DNA from 2 places in the Actinoplanes sp. NPDC051411 genome. Region 2 is predicted to be linked to the other one. Evidence: riboswitches for the same ligand, from Rfam matches in the RefSeq annotation. Region 2 holds a riboswitch; the other holds the start of a gene.
The links. A riboswitch is a leader RNA that binds a small molecule or an ion and turns the genes downstream of it on or off. The one in region 2 is predicted to bind thiamine pyrophosphate.
Positions count from the first base shown of each region.

Region 1: linked by a shared signal. The riboswitch ahead of AB0M88_RS10450 (ECF transporter S component) and the one ahead of thiE (thiamine phosphate synthase) in region 2 are both predicted to bind thiamine pyrophosphate.

Region 1 is NZ_JBFBAD010000014.1:33,697-43,429, reverse strand. It holds gene AB0M88_RS10495 (DUF4097 family beta strand repeat-containing protein) at 1-238, opposite strand, end outside; gene recO (DNA repair protein RecO) at 347-1,126, shown strand; gene AB0M88_RS10485 (isoprenyl transferase) at 1,123-1,905, shown strand; gene AB0M88_RS10480 (HAD family hydrolase) at 1,895-2,569, opposite strand; gene AB0M88_RS10475 (MTH1187 family thiamine-binding protein) at 2,566-2,859, opposite strand; gene AB0M88_RS10470 (aldo/keto reductase) at 3,120-4,031, shown strand; gene AB0M88_RS10465 (5,10-methylenetetrahydrofolate reductase) at 4,028-4,957, opposite strand; gene AB0M88_RS10460 (energy-coupling factor transporter transmembrane component T) at 5,133-5,936, opposite strand; gene AB0M88_RS10455 (ABC transporter ATP-binding protein) at 6,106-7,545, opposite strand; gene AB0M88_RS10450 (ECF transporter S component) at 7,547-8,119, opposite strand; TPP riboswitch at 8,167-8,276, opposite strand; gene AB0M88_RS10445 (alpha/beta hydrolase) at 8,341-9,183, shown strand; gene AB0M88_RS10440 (hypothetical protein) at 9,155-9,733, opposite strand, start outside.
Region 2 is NZ_JBFBAD010000032.1:55,749-65,481, forward strand. It holds gene thiD (bifunctional hydroxymethylpyrimidine kinase/phosphomethylpyrimidine kinase) at 41-790, opposite strand; partial or broken gene AB0M88_RS19485 (thiamine phosphate synthase) at 1,036-1,578, opposite strand; gene AB0M88_RS19490 (thiazole synthase) at 1,572-2,315, opposite strand; gene thiS (sulfur carrier protein ThiS) at 2,318-2,518, opposite strand; gene thiO (glycine oxidase ThiO) at 2,515-3,510, opposite strand; gene thiE (thiamine phosphate synthase) at 3,507-4,085, opposite strand; TPP riboswitch at 4,076-4,187, opposite strand; gene AB0M88_RS19510 (ATP-binding cassette domain-containing protein) at 4,223-5,869, opposite strand; gene AB0M88_RS19515 (methyltransferase) at 5,903-6,517, opposite strand; gene AB0M88_RS19520 (hypothetical protein) at 6,614-7,498, shown strand; gene truA (tRNA pseudouridine(38-40) synthase TruA) at 7,505-8,320, opposite strand; gene rplQ (50S ribosomal protein L17) at 8,451-9,026, opposite strand; gene AB0M88_RS19535 (DNA-directed RNA polymerase subunit alpha) at 9,063-9,733, opposite strand, start outside.

The DNA.
Region 1 (9,733 bases), on a different contig from region 2:
ACTCGCCCGGGTTGGTGGTGCGCCGGATGATCCGCTGGATCGTGGTCTCGTCGACCGCGGCCGTGGTGATTTTCACATCGCCGCCGCCGCCCGAGAGGACGATGTCGGTGATCTTCGCCTTCTCGGTGTCGTTGTAGGTCATCTTCGCCCCGAGCACCCCCGCGCACCCGGACAGGGTCGTCGCCGTGGCGGCGATCAGGGCGAGGACTCCGGCGCGCCGGACGAGTGTCGTGGTCATGGTGTCGACGCTATTGGCCGGGGGTGGGGAAGCACTATCGGAGCGACCCCGGAGATGACCCTGAGATCCGGGTCAGGGTCTGTCGTACGCGGCAGGCAGAATGGTCGGGTGCCGACCGGAAGCGGATACCGCCGCCAGCTCTACCGTGATGACGCGGTCGTGCTGCGCGTGCAGAAGCTCGGCGAGAGTGACCGCATCATCACGCTGCTGACCCGGCGGCACGGCCGGTTGCGCGCGGTCGCCCGGGGCGTGCGGCGCACGAATTCCCGGTTCGGTGCCCGGCTGGAGCCGTTCGGCCACATCGACCTGCAGCTGGCCGGCTCGCCCGAGGGGGTGGGCAGCGCGCTGCACTCGGTGAGCCAGGTCGAGGCGGTCATGCTCTACGGCGGGAAGTTCCTCGACGACTACCCGCGTTACACGGCGGCCAGCGCGATCGCCGAGACCGCCGAGCGGCTCACCCCGATCGAGCGCGAGCCCTCGCTGCGGCTGTTCCAGCTCACTCTGGGGGCGCTCAAGGCACTCGCCGCCCGGGAGCACGCGGGCAGCCTGGTGCTCGACGCCTATCTGTTGCGCGGCATGGCGGTGGCGGGCTGGGCGCCCGCGCTCACCGAGTGCGCGGTCTGCGGCACCCGGGGGCAGCACGCCGCGTTCTCGGTGCCGGCCGGCGGCGCGGTCTGTCCCGACTGCCGCCCGCCCGGGGCCGCCCACCCCAGAGCGGCCACGCTGGGTCTGATGACCGCCCTGACCGTCGGCGACTGGACAGTCGCCGACTCGGCCGACCCGCCGGTGCGCCGCGAGTGCAGCGGCCTGGTCGCCGCCCACCTGCAATGGCACATGGAGCGCGCGTTGCGCTCGCTGCCGCTTGTTGATCGACGGGAGTCCCCTTGACCAGGCCACCTACCCCGCACATCTCCGGCGCCACGCCGCCCGAGCTGCCCAAGGACGTGTTGCCCAAGCACATCGCGCTCGTGATGGACGGCAACGGGCGCTGGGCCAAGGAGCGCGGGCTCTCCCGCACCAAGGGGCATGAGCAGGGGGAATACTCGCTGTTCGACACCATCGAGGGTGCGATCGAGCTCGGCATCCCCTATCTGTCGGCGTACGCGTTCTCGACCGAGAACTGGCGGCGCTCGCCCGAGGAGGTGCGCTTCCTCATGGGCTTCAACCGCGATGTCATCCGGCGGCGCCGCGACCAGCTGGTCGACCTGGGCGTACGCGTCGTGTGGTCGGGTCGCGCGGGCCGGCTGTGGAAGAGCGTGATCTCCGAGCTGCAGACGGCCGAGGAGATGTCGAAGAAAAACTCCAAGCTGACCCTGCAGTTCTGCGTCAACTACGGCGGCCAGGCCGAGATCGCCGACGCGGCGGCCCGCATCGCGCAGGACGTGGCGGCCGGCAAGCTCAAGGCCGACAAGGTCAACGAGAAGACGATCCAGCGTTACCTCTACCACCCCGAGGTGCCCGACGTGGATCTCTTCCTGCGGCCCTCGGGGGAGCAGCGCACGTCCAACTTCATGCTCTGGCAGTCGGCCTACGCCGAGCTGATCTTCCTTGACACGCTCTGGCCCGACTTCGACCGCCGCCACTTGTGGTATGCGTGCGAGCTCTATGCCAGCCGCGACCGGCGCTTCGGCGGGGCGATCCCTAATCCGGTGCCGGTCAGCTCGTAAGGATGTCCACGGCCGCGTCCACGTCGGACAGGTCGGGCAGGACCGCGTGGGCCCCGGCCAGCACGAGCTGCGCCATGCTCGTGGTGCCGGTGGCCACGCCGACCGCGAAAGCGCCGTTGGCCAGGGCGGCGGTGATGTCGTGCACGGTGTCGCCGATGACGACCGGGCGGAACGTCTCGCCGTATTTGGCCTCGGCCCGCTCGAGGCTGCGGCGGACCAGGATGGCGCGCACGCTGTCGTCGGTGCCGTAGCCGCCGACTTCGGTGTCGAACGCGGCGGCCAGGTCGAAGGCGGCCACCTTGGCCTCGGCGACCTCGGGCACGTTGCCGGTGACCAGGGTCTGGACGACGTCGGGGTCGGCGCGCAGGCGCGCCAGCACATCGCGTACGCCCGGCAGCAGCGAGCCCTGCTCGCCGAATTCGTGGCGGCAGGCCTGGATCTTCTCGACGTAGCGGACGAAGAACCTCTCCGGCGTGCAGTCGGTGACCCCGTGGGTGGCGAAGACCTCGATGCAGATGTCCATGTCGGTGCGGCCGCCGAAGATCGGGTTTCCTCGCCACGCGACGCCGGTGAGTTCGGTGAACGCCGCCTGCCAGGCTCGCGCGGCGACCCCGCCGCCGCGCAGCAGCGTGTAGTCGATGTCCCACATGACGAGGCGTCTCACTCGGTCAGCGCCCGTTCTATGTGCTCCACCTTGGAGGTCAGCGCGTCGGTGACGCCCGGGCGGATGTCGGCCTTGAGGCTGACGCTGACCCGGGGCGCGTGCGCGGCGACCGCGTCGACCGCCTGTTTGACGACGGCCATCACCTCGTCCCACTCGCCCTCGATCGTGGTGAACATCGCGTCGGTGCGGTTGGGCAGGCCGGACGCCCGCACCACCCGGACCGCCTCGGCCACCAGGTCGCCCACCGAGTCACCGGCGCCGAGCGGCGTTACTGAGAATGCAACCAGCATCGATCCATCGTCCCAGCACGTGGCCGCGCGCCTCCTGAGAGCGCTCTCACGGCATCATGCCAGGATTTGACGGTTCTGAGGCTTGGGAAAAGGGGGAATCTGGGGAATCGTCGAATCAGGGCACAGCGCAGATCTAAGCCACAAGGGTGCCCATGCGCGTTATTCCGCCGACAATAAACAACTTAACAGCGATCCGGCCAAATCGGAATCGGGCGGCCGGGGGAGTGCGCGGGATGCGCGGCGCTACTAGCTTGGCGCGGGTGATTAACGAGGGGATCACTGCCGCAGCCGCCGGGACCTGGAAGCTCGGCGGCCAGACCATCCATCGCATGGGCTTCGGCTCGATGCGGCTCACCGTCAACCCCGACCCGGCCGTCGCCGTCCGGGTCCTGCGGCGGGCCGTCGAGCTCGGAGTCGATCACATCGACACCGCCGCCTTCTACCGGTCGCCGGGCGGCATCCTCGCTGGTCAGGCCGGCGAGCAGGCACGCTACGCGACCGAGCTCATCCGGGAGGCGCTCTGGCCGTATCCGAAAGAGTTGCTGATCGCCACCAAGGTCGGGCCGGGCGTGAGTCCGACCGGCGAATGGGAGGCGGCGGTGACGCCGGCCCAGCTGCGCCGGCAGGTCGAGGAGAATCTGCGCCGGCTCAGGGTCGACCGGCTCGACGTGGTCAACTTGCGCATCGTGAAAAGGCCGGGGCACGACTCGGTCGCCGAGCGGTTCGCCGCGCTCGCCGCCATGCGCGACGAGGGGCTGATCCGGCATCTCGGACTCTCCAACGTGCGTCTCGACCACGTGCTGGAGGCGACCGCGATCGCGCCGGTCGTCTGCGTGCAGAACAGCTATGCGATCGACATCCGGCGCGACGACGACCTGGTGCAGGCGTGCGCCGACCGCGGCATCGCGTTCGTGCCGTTCTTCGCGATCGCCGGCCCGGGCCGGGAGGACGGGGCCGGCGAAAACCACGACGAGGCGGTGCGGAAGGTGGCGGCTGACCATGGGGTCACCCCCCATCAGGTACGCCTGGCGTGGACGCTCCACCAGGGACGCAACGTTCTCGCGATCCCGGGCACGGGCAGCGTCGAGCATCTGGAGGAGAACGTCGCGGCCGGTGCGCTCCGGCTCGGGCGGGACGATCTGGCCCGTCTGTCCCCGCGGGGCTTCCGCTAGGCCCGCAGGATTGACGCCAGATCACCGGCCAGCCGGGTCGCCGCCTCGATCTCGGCCTTGCGGATCGACACGCTCTCCACGTGGAAGCCGTGCGGCAGGCCCAGACTCTCGCAGAACGCCTGCAGGTCGCGGGCCATCGCCAGGCACTCACGATAGGAGTCGGCGAGCGGGTCGGCCGAGTGGCGCAACTCGTTCTCCAGCCAGCCCGGCACGTCGACGCCGAGCCACTGGAGGAACTCGAGCGTCTTGGCCGACCCGCACAACGACAGCGTAAAGATGATCGGACGGGGTGCGACGCCGCGCTCCTGGCAGGCGTAGAAGTAGTCGGAGACCAGGTTCTTCGTCTCGTTGAGGTCGTAGATGACCTGCGAGATGAAGAACGTGCAGCCACGCTCCTGTTTGGTCAGCATGCGCAGGTGCTCGTCGCCGCTGCGGGCGTGCCGCTCGCCGATCACGACGGCGCCGAGCGGCAGGTCGGGCCGCACCTCGTCGCGCAGGGCCTGGGCCCGGCGCAGATCGGTGCGGACCGGCTTGCCGCCCGAGGAGGCGCCGACGAAGACGCCGAGCACGCGGTCGGTGTCGGCGTCGTCGAGCCAGGCCCGCAGCTCCTCCTCGGCGTATTTGCCGACGCAGCGGTAGACCACCACCGCGCGGTCCCACTCGCCGAGGTAGTCGGTGTGGAATGCGGCCGGGTCCATCGTCGGCAGGTAGGGGAACGGGCGCTCCTGCGGGTTGCGGTCGGACTCGTCGTCGATGTCATAGAGGATCAGGCCGTCGAGGTCGAGCTGGGACAACCGGCCGAGAGTCACCTCGGCGATCTCCCTGATCCGCTCGGGCGTCGCGCTGCGTCGAGGGGGCGTGATGCCGAAAAGCAGCATCCCGCCCTGGGCATCGGCGAGCATCTTTTGCAGAGGGGGGCGTTCCACGGGGCACACCCTACGATGAGACGGCCGACTTCTCAGTCCAAGTTTCTCCGCGGTCAAAGTAAAAGGTCTGACCGGCCGAGAGCAAAAGCCGACGTCAGGGCCGGAAAGACGGCAGGAAGGGCTAGATCGACATCTGCCTGGCCGTTTCTTGTCATACCCGGACGGTTGAACCCGCTCAGCCGATGACGGGGTGGAAGAAGCCGAGGGCGATCGCGGTCGTGAGGGCGGCCGCGGCCAGGGCGACGGCGCCGATCAGCAGGGCGGTGTCGCCGGCCGTGAAGTGCTGGCGGCGGGCGAAGGTGCGCGGGGTGCCCGAGTCGAAGCCGCGGGCGTCCATCGCCACGGCCAGGCGGGTGCCGCGGCGCAGGGCGCCGACCAGCAGGGCGAACGCGGTCGAGACGAAGAGCCTCAGGCGGGCGAGCGGGTTGCGGCCGGCGTCGACGCCGCGGGCCCGGCGGGCCAGGGTGAGCATCTGCCACTCCTCGCCGAGCAGGGGGAGCAGGCGGAAGGCGGCCAGCGCGCCGATCGCGAAGCGGGCCGGGGCCCGGGCGTTCTGCACCAGGGCGTCGGCCAGGTCGGTCGGGTCGGTGGTGGCGAAGACGATCACGCCGGGCAGGGCGACCGCGAAGATCCGCAGAATCAGGCCGAGGGTGACGACCAGCACGCCGGTGGTGACGTCGAACGGGCCCAGCTCGACCAGGAGCCGGCCCGAGCGGTCGGCCGAGAACAGCACCATCGTGACCAGGATCCCGGCCGCGGCCAGGGTCAGGGGCCAGGCGCGGCGCAGCAGGGCGCCGTAGCGGAGCCCGAAGAACGGCAGCAGCGCCAGCTCGACCAGCAGGCCGAGCGCGGGCGTCAGCGGGTCGAGCGTGGCGATCAGCGGCAGCGAGAAGAGCAGCGCGGCGCCCAGCTTGGCGACCGGGTTGCGGCGGGCCAAGGGCGCCGCCGGGTCGGCGATCTGCTGCACGGCGAAACTCACGGCCGCGCCTTTCGCGCGGCCGCGGCGGTACGCGCCACCGCGCGCCACCCGCACGCGCGGCGCCCGGCGTGCGCGACTCGCACGCCACAGTGGCGTCCCGGCGTGGGTTCGGCGCCTCGGCCGGACACCCACCCGGCGGTGCGGCCCTCGGTAGCGGAGGTCGGCCGGATCATGGGCGTCGCCGGTGGGGGAGTGGCGCGTGGTCGGGCAGGCGCGGGACGCCCAGGGCGAGGGTGCGGTCGGCGAGGGTCTGGACGAAGGCGTCGTCGTGGGTGACGGCGATCACGGCGTGGCCCTCGTCGCGGAGGGCGGCCAGGAGAGTGACCAGTTCGATCCAGGTGCGGCGGTCCTGGCCGAAGGTCGGCTCGTCGAGGATCAGCAGGCGCGGGGCGGTGGCCAGCGCGGTCGCCACGCTCAGCCGGCGGGCCTCGCCGCCCGACAACGTGTACGGGTTGGCGGCCGCCAGCCGGGTCAAATGCAGGCGGGACAGCAGGGTGTCCACCGTGGCCGCCACCGCCGCCGCCGAGTGGCCCAGGCGGCGGGGGCCCAGCGCCAGCTCGTCGGCGACGCGGGTGGTGACGAACTGGTGCTCGGGGTTCTGGAAGACCGAACCGATGCGGCCGGTCAGCGTGGTCGCCCGCCACTTGTGGGGCGGCCGCGGGTCGCCGAAAGCGGAAACGGCCCCGCCGGAAGGGGCCAGCAGGCCGCCCAGCGCCAGGGCCAGAGTCGACTTGCCGGCGCCGTTCGGGCCGGTCACCGCCAGGACCTCCCCGGACGAGGTCGAGAGCGACACCGCGGACAGCCGCTGGGCGACTGTCAACTCGTCCGCGCGTACCAGAGGAGCGCCCGCCGCCGCGGCGGCCTTGACCGGCGGGAACGTGAATCCCGGCACCCAGACGCCCGCCTCGGCCAACTGGTCGCCGTAGGCGGCGAAGACCACCTCGGGCGCGCCGTCGGCGCGGATCCCGCCTCCGGGCGACAGCACCACCACCCGGTCGACCAGCGGCAACGCCTCGGCGACCCGGTGCTCGACGATGATCGACGTGGAGCCGGAGCCGACCGCGCGGCCGATCGCCTCCCGCACCAGCGAGGCGCCCGCCGGGTCGAGGTTGGCCGTCGGCTCGTCGAGCAGCAGCAGGCCGGGGCGCATCGCCAGCACCCCGGCCAGCGCCAGGCGCTGCGCCTCGCCGCCGGAGAGGGCGGCGGTCGGCCGGTTGATCGGGTACGGGAAGCCGACGCGGTCGAGGGCGTCGCTGACCCGGGGCCAGATGTCGGCCTCGCGGACTCCCCGGTTCTCCAGGCCGAACGCGACGTCGTCGCCGCTGCGGGCCATCACCAGCTGGGTCTGCGGGTCCTGGAAGAGGATGCCGACGCGTTCGCGGGCCTTGCGCGGGTCGAGGCCGTCGACCTCGACCGTTCCTTCCGATTCGCCGGAGTCGTCGGGCAGCAGGCCGGCCAGCGCGGCGAGCAGGGTGCTCTTGCCGGCCCCGGAGGGCCCGAGCAGCAGCACCCGCTCGCCGTGCGCGATTTCCAGGTCGACGTCGCGGATCGCCCAGGCCCGGCGGCCGGCGTGCCGCCACCCGAACCCGCGAAGTACGACCTCGCTCATCTCAGACCAGCGCCCGCTCCCGGCCCGCCGCGAAGCGGTCCAGGACGCCGGTCTGCGCGAGTGCCTTGACCAGGGCGACGCTGCCCAGGCCGGCGACCACCAGCGACGACGCCGCGGTGATCAGGATGTACGGGATCCGCATGTTCGCCCACGACGTGTCCGGGTACCAGACGAACGCGTCGTAGATCGAGGCGACCAGCCCGGCCAGCACGCCCGCGAGCAGCGCGACCGGGAGCCGCCACGCCTTGTAGAGGAACAGCGCGAACGCCAGCTCACCGCCCAGGGACTCGAGCGGGCCCTGCACGGCGATGGTCCAGCCCCAGCTCGTGCCGATCGCGACCGAGACCAGCGAGGCCAGGGTGAGGGTGTAGAACGCGGCGCCCGGCTTGCGGACGATCAGCGCGCCGAGGACGGCCGGCACGAGCCACATCCCGTAGATGGCGGCCCGTCCGGGTAGGGGGATGGCGTCGGCCGGGCCGTTCCACAGCAGGTTCCAGGCCCAGAAGATGACGCCGAACGCGACCGCGATGATCGACGCGATCACGATGTCGATGGTTCGCCAACGGTTGTTCATAGTTCGCCTCCCAGCGGGTACCGGGAGGAGACGCACGCTTCTTGAGAAACGGAGAATGACCGAACTTCCTGCGCTGGCATTACCCAGATCAGGTTCGAGGGTCTGCGGGCCTTGTCGGCTCGCACTCTCAGCGCTGTGCGCTCCCCTGTCGGATTGCAATTGCATTAGTTTCGATGACGCTAACACCGTCTGACGTGTTGGGACAGCGAGGGAGTGATCACATGCGGGTGGCGACGACGCGCCGGGAGATCAAGGCGCGCGGGCTGACCTTCGACGTCTTCGAGGGCGGCCCGGCCGACGGGCAGCCGGTCCTGCTGCTGCACGGCTTCCCGCAGGACCACCGCGAGTTCGACCCGGTCCTGCCCCGGCTGCACGCGGCCGGTCTCCGCACGTACGCCCTCGATCAGCGCGGGTATTCGCCCGGCGCGCGCCCGGCGGCGGTGGGTGACTACCGCCTGGCCGAGCCGACCGCCGACGCGGTCGCCGTGATCGAGGCGCTCGGCCTCGAATCGGCCCACCTGGCCGGGCACGACTGGGGTGCGCAGGTGGCGTGGCTGGTGGCCGGGCAGCACCCGGAGCGCGTGCGCTCGCTGACCGCGATCTCGGTGCCCCACCCTCGCGCGCTCGGTCTCGCTCTTCGCGTACGCCCGACCCAGCGCGCCCGCTTCGTCTACCAGGCCTTCTTCCGGTCGCCGGGGGCCGAACGGCTGCTGCTGGCGGGCGGTGGCGCCCTGCTCAAGGTCATGATGAGCGCGATCGGGGAGCGGGCGGCGCTCTACGCCGACGCGATGCGCGAGCCGGGCCGGCTGACCGGCGGGCTGAACTGGTATCGGGCGCTCAGCCCCAAGGCCCTGAAGGGCATGGGCGTGATCACGGTGCCGACGACCTACGTCTGGAGCGACCACGACCCGGTCTTCCGGATCACCGCCGCTCTCCGGACCGCCGACTGGGTGCAGGCCGACTATCAGTTGGTCGCGATGCGCGACATCGGACACTGGGTGCCCGAGCAGGCCCCGAAGGCGACCGCCGACGCGATCATCCGGCGAGTGACCGGGCGGGCTTGAGACCGAGGCGCCGCAGCTCGAGAGCGGCCAGCGCGTCGACCGCCTCCGGGTCGCCGTTGCGCCAGCTCTGCGCGATGTCGGGGCCGAGCCGGGCCAGCTGGTCGAGCGGCTGGCCGGCCAGCGCGCGCAGGGCGAGCAGGTCGCGGCCGGCCGGGGCATCCCGCACGCTCGTCGCCACCCCGGCCCGGCGGATCCAGCGCAGGCGCAGCGGCAGCCAGAGGAACAGCACCAGCGCCAGCGGCACGGCGACCGCGGCCAGCGCCACGATCACCGACATCCGGCCGACGATCTGCTGTTGCTGCTGCCCGGCGTCGGCCAGCGAACGGGCCGCGTCGGCCGCGCCTTTGAACGGCTTGACCAGCTGATCGCCGACCAGCGGCACCCGGCCGACCTTGCCGCCGGCGTCGTTGAGGTTGTCGGCCAGGCCGGTGCCGGCGCTCTGCAGCTTTTCGCCGGGCACGCCGAGTTTCTGGACCATGTCGTGAACCCAGAGGCCGGCGCGAATCCAGAGATAGACCCAGACGACGACCACGAGATCGGTGATCAGCTG
Region 2 (9,733 bases):
CGAAGGCCGCACGAATCCCTGGCCCGCCGGGCGAGCTGATCTAGGCGAAGTGGTTCAGCGGACCGGGCCCGGCACCCAGCCGCCACTCGCTGCCACCACGCAGCGCCGTCGTCACGTACGCCTTGGCCGCACGCACCGCCTCCGGAATCGCATCGCCGGCCGCCAGCCGGACCGCGATCGCCGACGAGAAAGTGCAGCCAGATCCGTGGTTGTTCGCGGTTTCCACGGGCTGCCCGGCCAGCATCTCCGTCACGCCGTCGTAACGGAGCACATCCACCGCCAGCTCACTGCCGGTCACCACCACCGCGCGCGCCCCGCGCCCGGCGAGCACAACAGCGTCCGCCTCCGGCGATCCGCCTTCTCCACCCGCAAGCGCCGCGGCCTCCCGCCGATTCGGCGTCAGCACCTCCGCGTACGCGATGAGCCGGCCGACGAACCCGGCGCTCCCCAACGTCGCCCCCGAGGTCGCGACCAGCACCGGATCGACGACGAGGTGAGGCAGCTCCTTGGCCCGCGCCGCGATAACCTCCGCGATCGCGGCGTCGCCGACCATCCCGACCTTGACCGCCGCGACCGGGAGATCGTCGAGCACCGCATCCAGCTGGGCCGCCACGATCTCGGCCGGCACCGGGTGAATCGCCGCGACCCCCACCGTGTTCTGCGCCGTGATCGCCGTGATCACCGACGCGCCATAGGCCCCGAGCGCCGCGAACGTCTTGAGGTCGGCCTGGATCCCGGCCCCACCCCCCGAGTCGGACCCCGCGATGGTCAACACAACCGGCGGCGTCACGATCCGGCCCCACCCAGCGCGCGAACCCCGGCCGCCGGCCCAGCCACCACCGGCCCAGCCGCTGGCCCAGCCGCTGGCCCAGCCACCCCCGGCCCAGCCACCACCGGCCCGGCCGCCGCCTCCCCCGCCCCGGTCTGGGTGGGGTGAGTAAAGCGCCCAGGTCCGACAACTTCCGCCAGTTGTCCACCGACGGAAACCGCAGCGCCGCTGTCCACAGCCGCCGCGAATGCCGTGGACAACTCCCGCGCGACCTGCTCGGGATCCCGCGCCCGCATCACCGCTCCCAGCACCGCGATCCCAGCCGCCTCGGCCCTCGCGCACGCCGCGACCCGTGCCGCCGAGTCGATCCCGCCGAGTGCCAGCCACGGCACCGAACCCGCCCACCGAGCCGCCTCACCAGGACCCAGCGCAGGGCCATACCCCGGCTTCGTCGAGGTCGGGAAAACTGGCGAAAGCGTGACATAGTCCTCTTCGGATGGGAAAACGACGTCGTGCCGGGAACGTCCGACCAGCGCGACACCCCGGGCCGGCCACGGATCGGCCTCGGCCAGGTGCACCGCGTCGCCGCCCAACGGGTCCGGCCCGGCCACGATCAACCGGCCCGGCGGCAGCATCGAGCGCAGCTCGTCGGCCAGTGCGCGCCTCACCGCGTACGGAAGGTCTCTCTCCCGCAGAATGACCCACGCGGCGCCGCCGCGGACCGCCGCCGCGACCACCGAGACCAGTGAGCCGGCGGCGAGCCGGCGGTCGGTGAGCACGACGAGCCCCGACGGCGTGGCGGTCACCATCGCGCGAGGCCTTCGTCCGAGGTGGAGGCCAGGGCGTGGAAGCGTCGCGGAATCCGCCCGGCCGAGTACGCCAACCGACCGGCCGAAACCGCGTGCCGCATCGCCGTCGCCATCGTCACCGGATCGTCGGCCCGGGTGATCGCGCTGGCGATCAGCACCCCGTCGCAGCCGAGTTCCATCGCCAGCGCCGCGTCCGAGGCCGTGCCGATCCCGGCGTCGAGGATGACCGGCACGTCGACGCTCTGCCGGATCAGCCGGATGTGGTGCGGGTTGGAGACGCCCAGGCCGGAGCCGATCGGCGACCCGGCCGGCATCACCGCCGCGCAGCCGGTGTCGGCCAGGCGGCGGGCGAGGATCGGGTCGTCGGTCGTGTAGGGCAACACCGTGAACCCGTCCGCGACCAGCGTCTCCGCCGCCCGCAGCAGTTCGACCCCGTCCGGCAGCAGGGTCCGGTCGTCGCCGATCACCTCAAGCTTGACCAGGTCGGTCTCGAACGCGTCCCGGGCCAGGTGGGCCGTCTTGATCGCGTCGTCGGCGGTGTAGCAGCCGGCCGTGTTGGGCAGCACCCGCACGCCGAGCCGGTCGAGCAGCGGCAGCAGGCCGGGCCCGGCCGCGTCGACCCGCCGCAGCGCGACCGTGACCAGGTCGGTGCCGGACGCGACGATCGCCTGTTCGAGTACGGCCAGGCTGGACGCCCCGCCGGTGCCCAGGATGAGCCGCGAATCTCCGAAGATCATTGTCAGCCTCCCTGGGCCGCGGTGAGCACCTCGACCGTGTCGCCGTCGGCCAGCGTCACCTCGGCCCAGCTCGACCGGGGCACGACCGTCCCGTTGACCGCGACCGCGACCCCCCGGCGTGCGGCGGCCAACGAGGTCACCAGGTCGTCGACCGACAGATTGACGAAGACGGACCGCTCCTGACCGTTCACCGTCACCCTCATGCGAACCTCCCCGGCGCGAAGTCGTCGAGCATCGGATCGGCCGGCCCGCCGAGGGCCAGATCGGCGATCAGGTCGGCGGTGACCGGCGCCAGCAGAACGCCGTTGCGGAAGTGCCCGGCCGCGACCAGCACCCCCTCCCGGAGCACCCCGAGCAGCGGGGCGTTGTCGGGCGTGCCCGGCCGATGACCGACCAGTGTCTCGGCCAGCGCGCATTCGGCCAGGTCGGGCACGAGTTCGACGGCCGCGCGCAGCAGGTCGTAGACGCCCCCGGCGGTGACCGTCCAGTCGGATCGTTCCTCCTGGGTCGCCCCGACCACGATCTCGCCGTCGGCCCGCGGCACGATGTAGACCGAGCGGCCGTCGACCGTCGCCTCGAGCACGTGCCGGATCAGTCCCGGTTCGCCGCGCAGCCGCAGCACCTGGCCCTTGACCGGCCGGACCGGCAGCCCGGTGAGCGCCGCCGTCCCGCAGCCCGCGGCCACCACGATCGTCGTCGCGTCGACCTCGTCGAGAGTGGACACCCGCTTGGCGACGATCCGGTCGGCGAGCCGGTCGCGCAGGGCTGCCACGACGAGACGCGGATCCACCTGCCGGTCGGCCGGAAGGTATACGCCCGCTCGCACTCGCGGCGAGAGGGCCGGCTCGAGTTCGCGCAGCTCGGAGGGGCGCAGAGGCGGCGTGGACCATTCGCGCGAGGCCGAGGCCACGTCGTCGGCCGTGACGGCGAGGCCGAGCGTGCCCGCCTCGTCGTAGCCCACGTCGACGCCGAGTGACGAAGCGAACGAGGGCCAGCGTTCGGCGGAGGCCTTCATCAGCCCGACCAGCGCCGGCGTCTCGAAGGCGGCCTCCCCGCCCGGGGCGAGCATGCCCGCGGCGACGTTCCAGGCACCGTCCACACCGTCGTCGAAGATCGTCACATCGGCGCCCCGGGACACCAGCCGCCAGGCGATGGACAGCCCGATGATCCCGCCGCCGACCACCGCGACGGTCATGACAGCACCTTCAGGAACGAGGCGGTGGCACCGGCCGGGTCAGCTGCGACGGCCGAGATCACAGCCACCCCATATGTCCCGAGTTCCGGCACCCGGTCAACCGTGATCCCGCCGATCGCGATCACCGGAACATCGGGAACTGCGGCGGCCACGGCGGCAACAAAGGAGGGCCCGAGTGGTGGCGGCAGGCCGTCCTTTGTAGACGTGGCAAACACCGGGCCGAGGCCGACATAAGAAGCGCCGTCGGCGACGGCACGGCGTATGCCCGAAATATCGCGACAGGTTGCACCGACGACGGCAGAAGGGCCCAGTAGCCGCCGAGCCACCGAGACCGGCAAATCGGACTCTCCGACATGGACACCGTCGGCCCCCGCGGCCAGCGCCACCTCGACCCGATCATCGACGAGGCACAAAGCCCCGGCATCTCGACATATCGGCAAGGCGGCCGAGGCTAACGAAAAAGCGATACGAGCCGACGACTTGACCCGGATCTGCACCGCGACCGGCCCGACACCGACCACCGCCCGCACGACGTCGAGCGAATCGGTAATGACATGTAGCCGAGGAAACACCACACGCTCCTCCCTGCGCCGGCATGATCCGGATCAGGTTCGACGGTCGGGGGCCGCAACAGCCCCCCTCTCAGCCCGGTGCTCCGGACTCCCGTGGGGTTGGTTCTTCTCCGGACCATAACCGGCCCGGGAACGAAAAACTAGCGCACGTCCCAAACCGGCTGTGGTGTCTCGATCACCTCTCCGTCGCTCTGGAAGAGCACGAACCGGTCGAAGGACCGGGTGAACCAGCGGTCATGGGTGACCGCGATGACCGTGCCGTCAAAGGCCGTCAGGCCTTCCTCGAGCGCCTCCGCCGAGGCCAGGTCGAGGTTGTCGGTCGGCTCGTCGAGCAGCAGCAACGTCGCCCCGGACAGCTCGAGCAGCAGCACCAGGAACCGCGCCTGCTGCCCGCCCGAGAGCGTGCCGAACTTCTGGTCGCCCTGTCCGGCCAACTCGTAGCGGTTGAGCGCCTTCATCGCCCCGGCCCGGTCGCGTCCGGCGCGATGTTCGTCACCCCGCCACAGGATCTCGACCAGCGTCCGGCCGAGCAACTCGGGCCGGTCATGGGTCTGCGAGAAGTGCCCCGGCCGCACCCGCGCGCCGAGTCGAGCGACGCCGTTGTGCTTCACCCGGGCCAGCGGCGCGCCGTCGACCGGCTGGTTCTCGACGTCGGGGCTGCTTCCACCGGCCGCCAGCAGCCGCAGGAAGTGCGACTTCCCGGTGCCGTTGGCCCCGAGCACGGCGACCCGGTCGCCGTACCAGATCTCGAGATCGAACGGGAAGGTCAGATCTTCCATCTCCAGGTCCGTGCAGATCACGGCCCGTTTAGCCGTACGCCCACCGCGCAGGTCCATCCGCACCGACTGATCCTTGGGCGGCAGCGGCGGCGGCCCGGCCTCCTCGAACTTGCGCAACCGCGTCTGCGCCGACTGATAGCGCGACGCCATGTCGGAGTTGTACGCCGCCTTCTGCTTGTACATCAGCATCAGCTCGCGCAGCTTCTGGTGCTCCTCGTCCCACCGCTTGCGGTTCTCCTCCAGCCGCTCGTGGCGGTGCACCCGAGCCTCGTGCCAGGAGGCGAACCCGCCCGGATGCGTCCAGGCGCTGCCGCCCTCGACGGTGACCACGCGGTCGGCGGTGCGGGCCAGCAGCTCGCGATCGTGCGAGACGTAGAGGACCGACTTGGGCGACTCGCGCAGCCGCTCCTCCAGCCAGCGCTTAGCCGGCACGTCGAGGAAGTTGTCGGGCTCGTCGAGCAGCAGCACCTCGTCGTCGCCGCGCAGCAGCAGGTCGAGGGCGAACCGTTTCTGCTGGCCACCCGAGAGGGTCCGCACCGGACGGTCGCGAACCTCGTCCCACGGCTTGTCCAGAATGGCCACGGCGACGGTGTCGAACAACACCTCGGTGTCATATCCGCCGACCTCACCCCAGTGGGTGAGCGCGTTCGCGTACGCGATCTGGCTGCGCTCCGATTCGTCGAGCGCCCCGAGAGCGGCCGCGACGCGCTCACCGGCCGAGCGCAGGGCGGGCGCCATCAGCGAGAGCGCCAGGTCGGACAGCGTGCGATCGTCGCCGATCATGCCGATGAACTGGCGCATCACGCCGAGGCCGCCGGAGCGCGCGACCGCACCGACCGGCACCGGCAGGTCACCGGCGACCATGCGCAGCAACGTGGTCTTGCCGGCCCCGTTCGGACCGACCAGCGCGACCTTGGCCCCCTCGCCGACCCGGAACGCCACATCGGCCAGCAACTCGCGCCCATCGGGCAGCACATAGCCCACGCCGGCGACATCCACGTAACCCATGGCCTGCATCCTGCCTGGTCGATGCCCTCGCGGTCAGTCGGTTTTCCGGGTCACGCGCAGCACGCGGTAACCCTTCTGGCTGGCCATCCGCTCGACCAGCCAGTCGCGCTCGACCAGCCAGGCGTGCAGCGAGTCGCCGCCCAGATGCCGGTTGATGACCAGCCAGGCGACACCGTCCGGCGCGAGCCGCGGCAGCCAGCGGTCCAGCACCGCGTGCAACTCGGCCTTCCCGACGTGGGTCGGCGGATTGCTCCAGATCTGGTCGAACGTCACCCCGGCCGGCACGGCGTCCGGCTCGGACACCCGGATCCGCTCGGCCAGGCCCAGCGACGCCGCGTTCTCGACCGTCAGCTCCCGCGCCCGGGAGTTCACGTCGATCGCGTACACCAGCGCCTGCGGCGCCTCCTCGGCCAGGACGGCCGCGATCGGCCCATAACCACACCCGAGATCCAGAAAGACCCCGGTGGTCGCGGCGGTCGGCAGGTCACCCTTCTTCAGGAGTACGGCCGTGCCCGGGTCAAGGCGTCCGCCCGAGAACACTCCCGAGGCCGTCGCGAGCCGGTAGTCCCGCCCGGCGACGCTGAACTCGATCTCGCCCCGGTGGGCGGGTGCGGTGGGCTCGGCGCTGAAGTAGTGGTCCGCGGTCACCGGTCAAGTCTGCCGCCGCGCAACGACCGGCCATACCCCGGGGGTGCCGCACACTCTGTGCGTTCATAGATCACCGTGCGCTTCTAGCGTGAATGCATGCTCCACGGCACCCCTTCACGCACCTTCCACTCACTGCACGCGGCCGGCCACCGCCGGGCCGCCGGAGATACGAGGGTCGGCGGAGATGCAAGGGTCGCCGCCCGGCACCGGCAGCGGGTCGCCCCCCGCTTCCGGTCCCGCCCGCTCGCCGTCACCGGCTCGGGCGTGCTGGCCCTGCCCCGCACCGCCGTCCTGCCGGTCAGCCCGCAGTGGGCCGCCCAGGCCCTGACCAAGGCCCTGGCCACCCTGATCGTGGCGTCCGTGTTCGGCCTGATCGCCTTCTTCATCGTCGCCGACGAGCGCCGCGACGACTCCCCCGCCACCGCGTCCGCTTTCGACGTGCTGGGGTCACGGGCCGCCGACCCCGCCCCGCTCACCCTGCAGGAAGTCTTCCCCGACCCGGCCGAGGTGCGCCCGCCCGGCGTCACCTCGGCCTACCAGGTGACGATGACCCACGTCGACAGCCAGTGCGGCATCGCCACCACCGGCACCCTGGGCGCCCTGCTGTCCGGCCGCGGCTGCTCCCAGGTGGTCCGGGCGTCCCTGACCGCACCCTACGGCGACTATCTGGTCACCGCGGGCCTGTTCAACCTGGCCGACGCGGCCGGCGCGAGCGCGCTGGACGCTGAGCTGCGGCGCCTGGTCGAAACCGGCGACGGCAGCTTCGCCGCGATGGCGGCCGAGCCGGGCAGCGACCCGGCCACCCCCACCGCCGCCCAGGTCGGCTGGCACGCCCGCGGCCACTACCTGCTCTATTGCGTCATCACCCGCCCCGGCGGCGCCGTGGTCCTCAACGACGACCCGAACGCCGCCCGCATCACCGCCGACCTGGTCGACGGCTACCTCGACGCCGGCGTTCTCACCCGCCGCAGCCAGAACTGAAGCCGGTCAGGCCCGCAGCCGCCGCGTGGTGTCGGCGCGCGACGCATACTCCGTCTCGGCCGGATAGCCGACCGCGATCAGGGTCAGCCCGTGCGCCGGGGCCACGGTCACCTCACTCGAACGTTCGCGCAGCGTGAGCAGGGTCCGCGGCCACGACGGGTCGCGCCGGCCGTCCCCGACCGAGAGCATCGCGCCGACCAGGCTGCGCACCATCGACTGGCAGAACGCGTCGGCCTGCACGGTCGCCACGCAGATCCCGTCCGGGTCGCGGCGCCAGTCCAGCCGGGTGATCGCGCGGACCGTGGTCGCGTGCTCCTTGCGCTTGCAGTACGCCGCGTAGTCGTTCTCCCCGACCAGCCCGGCCGCGGCCGCGTTCAGCCAGTCCAGGTCGAGCGGCCGCATCCAGCCGAGCGTGTCATGGCGGCGCAGCGGCTCGGGCCCCCACGGCGTGTCGGCGACGCGGTACTCGTACCGGCGGAAGGTGGCCGAGAAGCGGGCGTCGAAGGTGTCCGGCACCTCGGTCACGCGCCGCACGCGGGCATCCGGCGGCATCAGCGCGGCCAGCCGGCGCAGCAGCGAGCCCTCCAGCGCGGTCCACGCCTCGGCCGGCAGGTCGACGTGGCAGACCTGGCCGGTCGCGTGCACGCCGGCGTCGGTGCGGCCGGCGACGGTCAGACCCAGGGGGTGGTCCGGGCCGACGAGACGGCCCAGGGCCGCGGTCAGAACCCCGGCGACCGTACGCCGTGACGGCTGCACCGCCCACCCCGAGAAGTCGGCACCGTCGTACGACACGTCCAGTCGCAAGCGGATGGTGTCGCTCACGCGAAAGTCCCCTCTTCGGCCGTGACCCACGACGGCGCGGGGTCGTCGTGGCGGGACCGATCCCGACCCGTACGAAAAAGGGCCCGGCACCCCCGAAAGAGTGCCGGACCCGGTAGAGCTCAGCCCGTGATCAGGCCTTGTCGTCCTCGGTCTTCGCCTCGGCGTCGTCCGCGACGACATCGTCCGGAACAACGTTGTCGGCGACGACATCGTCTGCCACCGGCTCCGCCGAGGCGACCGGCGCGGCGGCCGGGGTCTCCTCGTCGGGAGCGAGCGCCTCGACCTTGGCCTGCTGCGCGGCCGCCTTGCGCGCGGCCTTCTTGGCCGGCGCCGTGGTGGCCACGACCTGCAGCTCCTCGACCAGCTCGATGACGGCCATCGGAGCGGCGTCACCCTTGCGGGGGCCGGTCTTGGTGATCCGGGTGTAGCCACCCGGCCGGTTGCCGTACCGCGGAGCGATGTTGGCGAACAGGTCGTACACGACGTCCTTGTCCCGCACAACGGTCATCACCCGGCGGCGGGCGTGCAGGTCACCGCGCTTGGCCTTGGTGATGAGCTGCTCAGCCAGCGGACGCAGGCGCCGGGCCTTCGTCTCGGTGGTCTTGATCTTCCCGTGCCGGAAAAGCTCGGTGGCCAGGTTGGCCAGGATGAGCTTCTCGTGCGCCGGGCTGCCGCCGAGGCGGGGACCCTTGGTGGGCGTGGGCATTGCGATGCTCCTTGTTATACGGCTGACCGGTCGCTCTTAGAGCTGCTCGGTCTCGCGGTAGTCGTCGGTGTCGTAGTCCACGTCGCCGAACGAGTCCACGACGTGCGCCGGGTCGAAGGACGGCGCGCTGTCCTTCAGGCCCAGGCCCATTCCGGCGAGCTTCATCTTGACCTCGTCGATCGACTTCTGACCGAAATTCCTTATATCGAGGAGGTCGGCCTCGGTGCGCCCGATCAGCTCACCGACGCTGTTGATGCCCTCGCGCTTGAGGCAGTTGTAGGACCGGACGGTGAGGTCCAGCTCCTCGATCGGCAGGGCCAGATCGGCGGCGAGCTGGGCGTCCTGCGGGGACGGTCCGATGTCGATGCCCTCGGCGGTCTCGTCGAGCTCGCGGCACAGGCCGAAGAGCTCGACCAGGGTCGAGCCGGCCGACGCCAGCGCGGTCCGCGGCGAGATGGACGCCTTCGACTCGACGTCGATGATCAGACGGTCGAAGTCGGTGCGCTGCTCGACACGGGTCGCCTCGACGCGGTAGGTCACCTTCATGACCGGCGAGTAGATCGAGTCGACCGGGATCCGGCCGATCTCGGCACCGGCGGTCTTGTTCTGCGCCGCCGTGACGTAGCCACGGCCCCGCTCGACGGTGAGCTCCATGTCGAGCCGGCCCTTGCTGTTGAGCGTGGCCAGCTTCAGGTCGGGGTTGTGCA